DNA from 4 places in the Mesorhizobium sp. P3_A9 genome. Region 4 is predicted to be linked to each of the others. Evidence: riboswitches for the same ligand, from Rfam matches in the RefSeq annotation. Region 4 holds a riboswitch; each other region holds the start of a gene.

Evidence for each region. Region 4 has a riboswitch for cobalamin ahead of bluB (5,6-dimethylbenzimidazole synthase). Riboswitches for the same ligand answer to the same signal wherever they lie in the genome.
Region 1: linked by a shared signal. The riboswitch ahead of AC1DX0_RS17415 (DUF1636 family protein) and the one ahead of bluB (5,6-dimethylbenzimidazole synthase) in region 4 are both predicted to bind cobalamin.
Region 2: linked by a shared signal. The riboswitch ahead of AC1DX0_RS20715 (aromatic ring-hydroxylating oxygenase subunit alpha) and the one ahead of bluB (5,6-dimethylbenzimidazole synthase) in region 4 are both predicted to bind cobalamin.
Region 3: linked by a shared signal. The riboswitch ahead of AC1DX0_RS11125 (DUF1636 family protein) and the one ahead of bluB (5,6-dimethylbenzimidazole synthase) in region 4 are both predicted to bind cobalamin.

The regions. Positions count from the first base shown of each region.
Region 1 is NZ_JBFUGJ010000116.1:12,670-14,864, reverse strand. It holds gene cobW (cobalamin biosynthesis protein CobW) at 1-734, opposite strand, end outside; gene AC1DX0_RS17415 (DUF1636 family protein) at 737-1,165, opposite strand; cobalamin riboswitch at 1,205-1,410, opposite strand; gene AC1DX0_RS17410 (winged helix-turn-helix domain-containing protein) at 1,440-2,195, opposite strand, start outside.
Region 2 is NZ_JBFUGJ010000161.1:9,138-11,332, reverse strand. It holds gene AC1DX0_RS20715 (aromatic ring-hydroxylating oxygenase subunit alpha) at 14-1,261, opposite strand; cobalamin riboswitch at 1,376-1,577, opposite strand; gene AC1DX0_RS20710 (DUF680 domain-containing protein) at 2,072-2,195, shown strand, end outside.
Region 3 is NZ_JBFUGJ010000054.1:18,789-20,983, reverse strand. It holds gene AC1DX0_RS11130 (substrate-binding domain-containing protein) at 1-600, shown strand, start outside; cobalamin riboswitch at 852-1,057, shown strand; gene AC1DX0_RS11125 (DUF1636 family protein) at 1,149-1,544, shown strand; gene AC1DX0_RS11120 (ABC transporter ATP-binding protein) at 1,541-2,195, shown strand, end outside.
Region 4 is NZ_JBFUGJ010000214.1:1,438-3,632, reverse strand. It holds gene AC1DX0_RS23900 (histone deacetylase family protein) at 1-756, opposite strand, end outside; cobalamin riboswitch at 878-1,056, shown strand; partial or broken gene bluB (5,6-dimethylbenzimidazole synthase) at 1,060-1,734, shown strand; gene AC1DX0_RS23890 (hypothetical protein) at 1,851-2,195, opposite strand, start outside.

The DNA of each region.
Region 1 (2,195 bases), on a different contig from region 4:
CCGTCATGATGGGACTTGCGGTTTTCGATGTCGTCCTCGACGGCGAGCCCGAGGCCGAGCAGCACCGAGGGGTCGACCTTGCCATACGACGTCGGCACGATCTTCACGGCTCGGGCGGAGTGTTCGCCAATGATGGCATTGGCGCGGGCCGAGCCGGCGGCGTCCATCAGGTCGCTCTTCGACAGGATGATCAGGTCGGCGCAGGCGATCTGGTCCTCGAACACCTCCTCGACCGGGTCGTCATGGTCGAGGCTGTCATCCCCGGCGCGCTGCGCCTGCAAGGCGTCCATGTCGTTGGCGACGCGGCCTTCGGCAAGCGCCGGGCCATCGACAACCGCAATGACGCCGTCGACGGTCACACGGCTCTTCACCGTCGGCCACTGGAAAGCCTGGACCAGCGGCTTGGGCAGAGCGAGGCCCGAGGTCTCGATCAGGATATGGTCGACCTTCGGCGTCAGCGACAGGATCTTGTCGAGCGCCGGCACGAAATCGTCGGCGACGGTGCAGCAGATGCAGCCATTGGCCAGTTCGACGATGTTTTCTTCCGGGCACGTGTCGATGCCGCAGCCTTTCAAAATCTCGCCGTCGATACCGATATCGCCGAACTCGTTGACGATGATGGCGATGCGCTTGCCGCCGGCGTTTTCCAGGAGATGGCGGACCAGCGTCGTCTTGCCGGCGCCAAGGAAGCCGGTGACGACAGTGCAGGGAACACGGGAGACGGAAGCGGTCATGGTTAGTCCTTCAGCATGTCGAGGGGTGGAATGCGGGCCACGAGGCCGCGCTTGAGCGAATCGGGCCGGCCGCGCCATGGGATGAGGCCGTCCGTTGACGTGGCGAAGAGCTTTGCGCCGGTGACGAGGTCGGCGCCACTGGTCAGGGTCAGGTCGCCAAACACATAGCTCCAGCAGCCGTCGCGCAGGATGGCGGCGCTGAGCCGACGCTTGCAATTGCCGAGGCATTCGACCGTGCGCACGCGGATATGGTCGTCAGACGCTGCACGGCGCGTGTCCTCAGCCAAAAGTTCGCCGGCACGCGGATGGGCATCCGAGCCGGTCTCATCGCGGCAGGAGGCGCAGACAATGATGGTGACGCCGGCCAAAGCATCACTGTTGGCGGACGGAATATCCGCTGTGCCAGCCGAAAAACTGCTGTTCTGGTCCAAAAACCGGGCTCCTTGCCCGGAAACCCGCCGGGCGATCGGATTCTTCTGTCGCAGACGGCAGGTCTCCTGGCTCGCGAGTCATCGCCTTCGGTAGCCGCCTTCCCGGGAACCTCCCAGTGGCTTTCGGCCTTGGCTCTTCGCTTACAGTTGCGGGGACAGCCGCGGATTTGAGATCGAAATCCCGCACCGCATTCCCTCTTAGCCCTTGCCGTTGCGGGCAAGGGACCGTCTGAACCGGATTTAGGCTTTTGCGGGTAGCGGTGTCAACGCGAGCTTACGACACCGCCATGTCGGCCAGCGCCGGCCCCAAATCGCCGGCCGGCGTCACTTCCATGCGCTCGAGCCCGAGCCAGCCCTGCATCTGCTTCAGTTCCTCGAAGAGTTCTGCCGCTGTTTCAGGCGGTGCGCCGGGCTCGGAGTAGGCGGCATGGACGCGCAGGACGCTGGCCGGCCGGTCTGCCTTGAGGTCGACGCGTGCCACGATCCGGTCGCCGAGCAGGAAGGGCAGGACGTAGTAGCCGTATTGCCGCTTTTCGGCCGGTGTGTAGATCTCGATGCGGTAGTGGAAATCGAACAGCCGCTCCGAGCGCGACCGCTCGAAGACAACAGGATCGAACGGCGCCAGCAAGGCGCGGGCCTCGATTTTTCGGGGCAAACGGGCGTCCCTGTGAAGGTAAGCCGGCTTGTCCCAGCCTTCGACACGCACCGGCACCAACTCGCCGGTCTCGACCAGTTCCTCCAGCCGCCCCTTCATGTCGGCTGGCGACAGCCGGAAATAGTCGCGCAGGTCGCTTGATGTCGCGATGCCGTGGGCGCGGGCGGAAATGCGCAGCAATTCGCGATGCGCGTCCTCGGCGGCCGGCACCGGCAGATCGAGGATCGCCTGCGGCAGCACGCGCTCCGGCAGGTCGTAGAAGCGTTCGAAGCCACGGCGGTGCGCCGTCGTAATGCGCCCGGCCCAGAACAGCCATTCGAAGGCGTGCTTGGCATGGCTCCAGCCCCACCAGCCGCCCGAGCCCTTCTGACCTTC
Region 2 (2,195 bases), on a different contig from region 4:
ATCCCTCAACCTCTCAAGCGACACTGCGCAGCGCCGGCCGGCCGCCATCGGCAAGGCGCGGACCGATGAAGCGGGCGTACCAGTCGACGAACTGGATCACGCCGCCCTCATGCAGCTCCGAATAGGGGCCGGGTTCATAGGCTGGCGACAGGATGCCGAAGGCGTTTTCCTCGACGATGCGGCGGTCCTGGTCGTTGGTCTCGGTCCAGACATGGGTGAGTTCGGCGAGATCGTAATCGACGCCCTCGACCGCATCCTTGTGGACCAGCCATTTGGTCGTCACCGCGGTTTCCGTGGCGCTGATCGGCAGCACGCGGAAGGTGACCGCATGGTCGATCAGGATATGATTCCAGGTCGTCGGGTAGTGATAGTGCATCAACGTGCCGATACGGTCGGCCGAGACGCTGTCGGACAGGTTCTTCTTCACCGCCCGCTTGCCGTTCATCGTGTAGCTGACTGCGTCACGCAGCAGCGGCGCGCGGGTGGCGCGGTACTGCCCGGCCGGGTCGATGCGGAACTTGCTCGGCAGGCCGGCTGCCTCGCATTTGGCCCAATGCGCCAGCATCTCCGGGTCGCTGTCGGCGCCTTGCACGCCGGTCACCGTCGGGGCTTCCGGGAAGGTCTTGCACAGCTCCGGGTGATTGCCGGCGCAATGGTAGCACTCGCGGTTGTTTTCCCAGACGAGCTTCCAGTTGCCCTTCTCGACGATCGTGCTCTCGAAGGCGATCTTTGCTTCGCCCAGGCGGTGCGGCTTGAGGTAGGGCTCGATCATCGCCCGCATCGGTGCGAAGTCGGCGGGCTCCTTGGCCAGGCAGATGAAGATGTAGCCGGCCACGCTCTCGCAGGCGACCGGCTTCAGGCCGAACTGGCTCTTGTCGAAGCCGTCGGCCATCTGGCGGGCAAACAGCAGCCTTCCGTCCAGCTCGTAGGTCCACTGGTGATAAGGGCAGACCAGCTTGGCGGCCATGCCCTTGTCGGTGTTGCAGACGCGGCTGCCGCGATGGCGGCAGGAATTGTGGAAGGCGTTGATCTCGCCCTGCTGATCGCGCACCAGCACGACCGGATAGTCGCCGATCTGTACGGTGATGAAGCTGCCGGGCTTCGGCAGTTCGCAATCATGGCCGATGAACAGCCAGTCGCGATACCAGATCAGCTCCATGTCCAGTTTGAAGAAATCGGGATCCGTGTAGAAGGGCTGCTCGAGCGAGAATCCGTCCCTGCGGCTGTTCAAGAGCCTCAGCATGTCGTTGCGCGTATCCATGTCCTGTCCTCTTCGTTCAAGGACTGAACTGGTGGTGATTGAGGAAGGATCGGGCGCAGGCCGGCGAAAGCCGGGCATGCACCATCCGCCTCTTGACCGCCCACCGCGATCAGTCGAGTCTAGAAATCTCGGGCTGGTTTCCGGGCTCTGGAGTTGTCCTTGCGGACCATCGCGACACCTTCCCAGGCTTTCGCCCAGTGGTCTCCCGTTGCGACTTGAACTCCACCACCGTTGCGGGGGCAGCGCCGGATTCTGACCGGCTTCCCAATTCTCCGCTCCATCGTCACGAAGCGGCACCTGAGATGTCATGATCTAATCACGACAGCGCTTGCGACATCGGCATGAAAGCGACATCGCATCCATGTGGCGCGACACGCATGCGCAATGATCGGTCAAGGACCGTGGTCACGGAAATCATCGTGGTGCCGGCTGTGCCGGCTATCAAAATCGACCCGAAACGGGGGCAAAAAGGGTTAACGGTTTCGAAAAGTGACTATTAGCACATTCTAAAATCGAACCGAACGGTTCGTTTCTGTTGACGGTGCGTGCAGGACGGTGTGAACGCTGAGCCTCCGATACAGTTGGTGATCGCAGTGCTGGTTTCAACTAACTTTTTGATATCAATAGGAAAAATGTTCGATCAAGAGGGCCTTGGTACAATTTCAAGTGGTGGATACTTGGTCCACACGGAACAACTTCGTGATTGGAAACGGCCAGCTGGCTTTCCCACATCGGGGCTGTCCGAACGACGCGATTTTAATCCCAAGACACGCCGCTAGACGGACGGAAAAAAATACTGGAGTACCCAAAATGAAAAAGATTGTTCTCACTGCCGCCGCCCTTCTGGCCATTTCCGGCAGCGCCTTCGCTGGTAGCGACAACTACGGTTCGAATGCCTCCCCGGCAGCTGCTGCTGTCGACAGCTCGCACACCG
Region 3 (2,195 bases), on a different contig from region 4:
CTCGACCGCAAGACGGTCGGCGATCCTGGCAAGGACTACACCGCCTTCATCGGCGGCGACAATTACAAGATCGCGCTCGAAGCGGGCAAATACACCGCCAAGACCTTGCTGCCGGAAGGTGGCGAAGCGGCCGTGCTGGAAGGTCTCCCGAGTTCGACGCCGGCCGTAGAGCGGCTGAATGGCTTCAAGGACGGCGTCAAGGAGAATGCCAAGATCCAGGTCGTTGCCGAGCAGGCTGCCGACTGGGTGCCGGATAAAGCCCAGACCGCTTTCTCGGCCATGTTGCAGGCGCATCCCGACATCAAGGTGCTCTACGCCTCGAACGACATGATGGCGGCCGGCGCGCTGCTTGCCGCCAAGGGCGCTGGCAAGGACGTCAAGATCATCGGTACTGATGGCTTGCCAGGCCCGGCCGGTGGCATCGAGGCCGTCGCCAAGGGTGACTGGGCGGCGACCTTCACCTACCCGACGGGTGCGAAGGAAGCGATCGAGATGTCGAAGAAGATCCTACTCGATTGCGCCACTTCGGTGGATACGACGGTCACTGTCGAGACGACGGCGATCACGCCCGAGAACGCCAAGCAGCTGTCAGGCAAGTAAGCGCGTCTGCCTGCAGACTATCCGATCCGGGGCGGGGTTCACGCGAACTCCGCCCTGTCTGCGTCCGCAACCTTCAGCGATAGTTCGAAGGGTTGTGGCAAGGGATTGACATCGACAAAGAAAACCACCTAAATCGTTCTGTTATTACATTACAGATGGAGATATCGCACGCCTCTAGCTGACAAGCTGCCGGTGCCGCGATGGTGACAGGTTCAGTCGAAAAGAATCGTTGCGATGCGCTCGGGGCAAATCTACGGTGGCCCCGTGATGGTCCCCGCGCCGAAAGGCAAGGGGTGAAAAGGGAACACGGTGAGACCCTCAAAGGTCGAGACCGTGGCTGCCCCCGCAACTGTAAGCGGTGAGCAAGATCCGATATGCCACTGGCCGGCAAGGCTGGGAAGGCAGGATTGAGCCGAGACCCGCGAGCCAGGAGACCTGCCATCACTGAGTTGACCGGACGGGGTGTGCCGGGAGGAAACGTGGACGTCGGTCTTGTCGGCCGGCTCGCCAACATCCTTCCGTCGCCAGTTTTGGAAAGTGACGGAAAGTTGGACGGCGCCATCCATCGCATCATCGTGTGCACGCTTTGCCGTGACGTCCCGACAGGGATCAGGTCGGGCGAAAGCCTTTGCGCGGATTTGCGGTCCCGGCTCTCAGCCCACCACGAGCCCGTGGTTGCGCATGGCTTCACGATCGAAGGCGTCGAGTGCATGGCGGGCTGCGCGCGGCCGCTGACGGTGGCCTTCCAGGCGCCGGGCAAGGCCGCCTATCTCTTCGGCTCCATAGACGCGGAGGCCGACGCCGGCGATCTCGTGCGATTTGCCAGGCTTTACGCCTCGCTAGCCGACGGCTGGTGCAATTCCGGACAACGCCCGCCCCGACTGGCCGGCAAGACGCTGGCCCGCATCCCGGGATCGGGCAAGCCTGCGGGGGACAGCCGATGACAATGCCGCTTCTCGAAGCGCGCGACCTCGGCGCGACGGCCAACGGGCGGGATCTGGTCCATGCGGTCAGCCTGTCGGTGGCATTAGGCGATCGCCTCGCTATCATCGGCCCCAATGGCGCCGGCAAGACCACACTGCTGCGCATGCTGTCGGGCATGCTCAAGCCTAGCTCCGGAGAGGTGAAGCTCAGCGGGCGCCGCCTGGACAGGATCTCGACCGCCGAACGGGCGTTGCACATAGCCGTCGTCGGCCAGACCGACCAGCCTGATCCGCGACTAGCGGTGATCGACTATGTCGAGCTTGGCCGCGTCCCGCATGCCGGCCTGAGGCGCAGGAGCGAGGAACGCGACATTGTCGTCGATGCGCTGCGCCGGACCGGGCTGTTGCCGCTGCTTGGCCGCAGCATCGGCTCGCTGTCGGGTGGGGAACGCCAACGCGCCCAACTGGCGCGCGCCATCGCACAGCAACCGAAAGTGCTGTTCCTCGACGAGCCGACCAACCATCTCGATCCGCGCGCCCGCGGTGAGCTTCTCGAACTCGTGGCCGGCTTCGGCATGACGGTTATCGCCGTGCTGCATGATCTGGCCCTGGTGGCGCCCTTCGCCACCAGGGTCGCGGTGATGCACGAAGCCCGGCTGCATGCGCTGGCCG
Region 4 (2,195 bases):
CAGCGGGTCGCGATGGTGCGCGTCGAAGCCGGCCGAAATGATGATCAGATCGGGCGCGAAATTGTCGAGCGCCGGCAGCACGCGCGACAGGAAGGCATCGCGAAACACCTCGCTGCCGGTCTGCGGCGCCAAAGGCGCGTTGACGATGTTGCCGGCGCCGGTCTCGCTCTTCGCGCCGGTGCCAGGATAAAGCGGCATCTGGTGCGTCGAGCAATAGAGCACCGACGGATCGTCCCAGAAAATATCCTGCGTGCCGTTACCGTGGTGGACGTCCCAATCGACGACGGCAACACGCTCGACGCCATGCTTCTTCTGCGCATAGCGCGCGGCGATCGCCGCCGTGTTGAAGAAGCAGAAGCCCATCGCCGTGTTCTTTTCGGCATGGTGGCCGGGCGGCCGCGCGGCAACGAAGACATTGTCGGCACGGCCGGTAAAGACATCGTCGACAGCGGCGTTGGCGGCACCGATCGCGGTGATCACTGCCTGCCAGCTTTTCGGGCTGGCGGTGGTGTCGGCATCGACGCGGGCAAGGCCCTCTTCGGGAATGGCGGCGCGGATGCGCGCGACGAAATCGGCGGGATGGGCGTAGAGGATCGTGGCCTCGTCGCCCTCCGGCGCCTTGACGCGGTCAAGTGCGGCGAAGGCCTCGTCATCGAGCACGCGCTCAATGGCGCGCAAGCGATCCGGCCGCTCGGGATGGCCGGGCGGCGTGATGTGCTCAAGAAAGATCGGGTGGGTGTAAAGACGGGTTGTCATGCCCCCTATCTAGTGCCCCGGCGCCACGATGGCCATGCGTTGCCGCTTGATGGCTGGGGAAAATCATGCCTGCGTCCATTGGCGTCGCTGCGGGGATTGGCGCTGCCGGCGCTTCGGCGTAAGGTCGCGGCCACTGCCTGGTGCCCGCGCAAGCGGGAGAATCGGGAACACGGTTGAATTCCGTGGCGTGCCCAACGCTGTGAGGGGGACCGCGCCGGTAAATGCCACTGTCGATGACGGGAAGGCACCGGACGCGGGTTGATCCCAAGCCAGAAGACCGGCCTGGCAGGCATCGTCATCCGCATGGTCAGGCGGAGGACATGGATTGCAATCGCAAGGGGACAAGCGATGCCGGAAACCATGACCGCTCCTATGGGCGACGGATTTGACCAGATGGCGCGCGACGCGGTCTACCGCGCCATGTTCACTCGGCGCGACGTGCGCAGCCATTTCCTGCCCACTGCACTCGACGACGAGGTGCTGGCGCGCTTGCTGCTTGCCGCCCATCACGCACCGTCTGTCGGCTTCATGCAGCCGTGGAATTTCATCGTCATTCGCGATGCCGCGCGACGGGCGGAGGTACGTGACCTGTTCCTGGCCGCCCGCGAGCAGGAATTGCCCGCGATCGAGGCCGAAAGACAGGCGCTCTACCGCAAACTCAAGCTGGAAGGCATCTGCGAAAGCGCGCTCAACATCTGCATCACTTGCGACCGCCAGCGCTCACTGGGCTCACCGCTGGGACGCTGGCACAATCCGGAGATGGATCTCTACAGCACGGTCTGTGCGGTGCAGAATTTCTGGCTGGCGGCGCGCGCCGAAGGCGTCGGCGTTGGTTGGGTCAGCATCATCGAGCCGCAAGCGCTGAAGAGCCTGCTGGCCATTCCCGAGCACGTGACGCCGATCGCCTATCTCTGCGTCGGTCGCGTTTCCGAGTTCGCGCCGAAACCGGACCTCGAGACGCATGGCTGGGGCAGGCGGCTGCCGCTGCCTGAACTGATCATGAGCGAGACGTTTTGCGGGCAAGGCGAGGCGCGGCTCAAGTCAGCGGTGGCGGACCTCAACACCGCTGTTATTGCGCCGGCGCAGCCCGCCGATCAGCGTGTCGCGCCGGCCGTGCCCCAGCGCGAGCCGCCAAAGGAGGCCAGTGCCTTGTCCTTGAGTTCCCTGAACTTCGACGACGCCTCGGCCAGCCGGGCGTCCCAGGCCGGATCGGGCACCTGGCCGGCGATGGTCTTGAAATAGACCTGCATCAGGCAAGCGATGGCGAAAGGTTCGATGAAAGCCGCCTTGAAGGCCCAGGCGAAGACGATGGCGAGCACGAAGGCCCAGCCGGCGAGCTGCCCTGGCATCATGAACAGAATGGCGGCGGCCGGAGCCAGCATCAGCAGAAAGATGACGAACGACACCCCCCACATGATGACCGCCAGCCAGACGGCGTT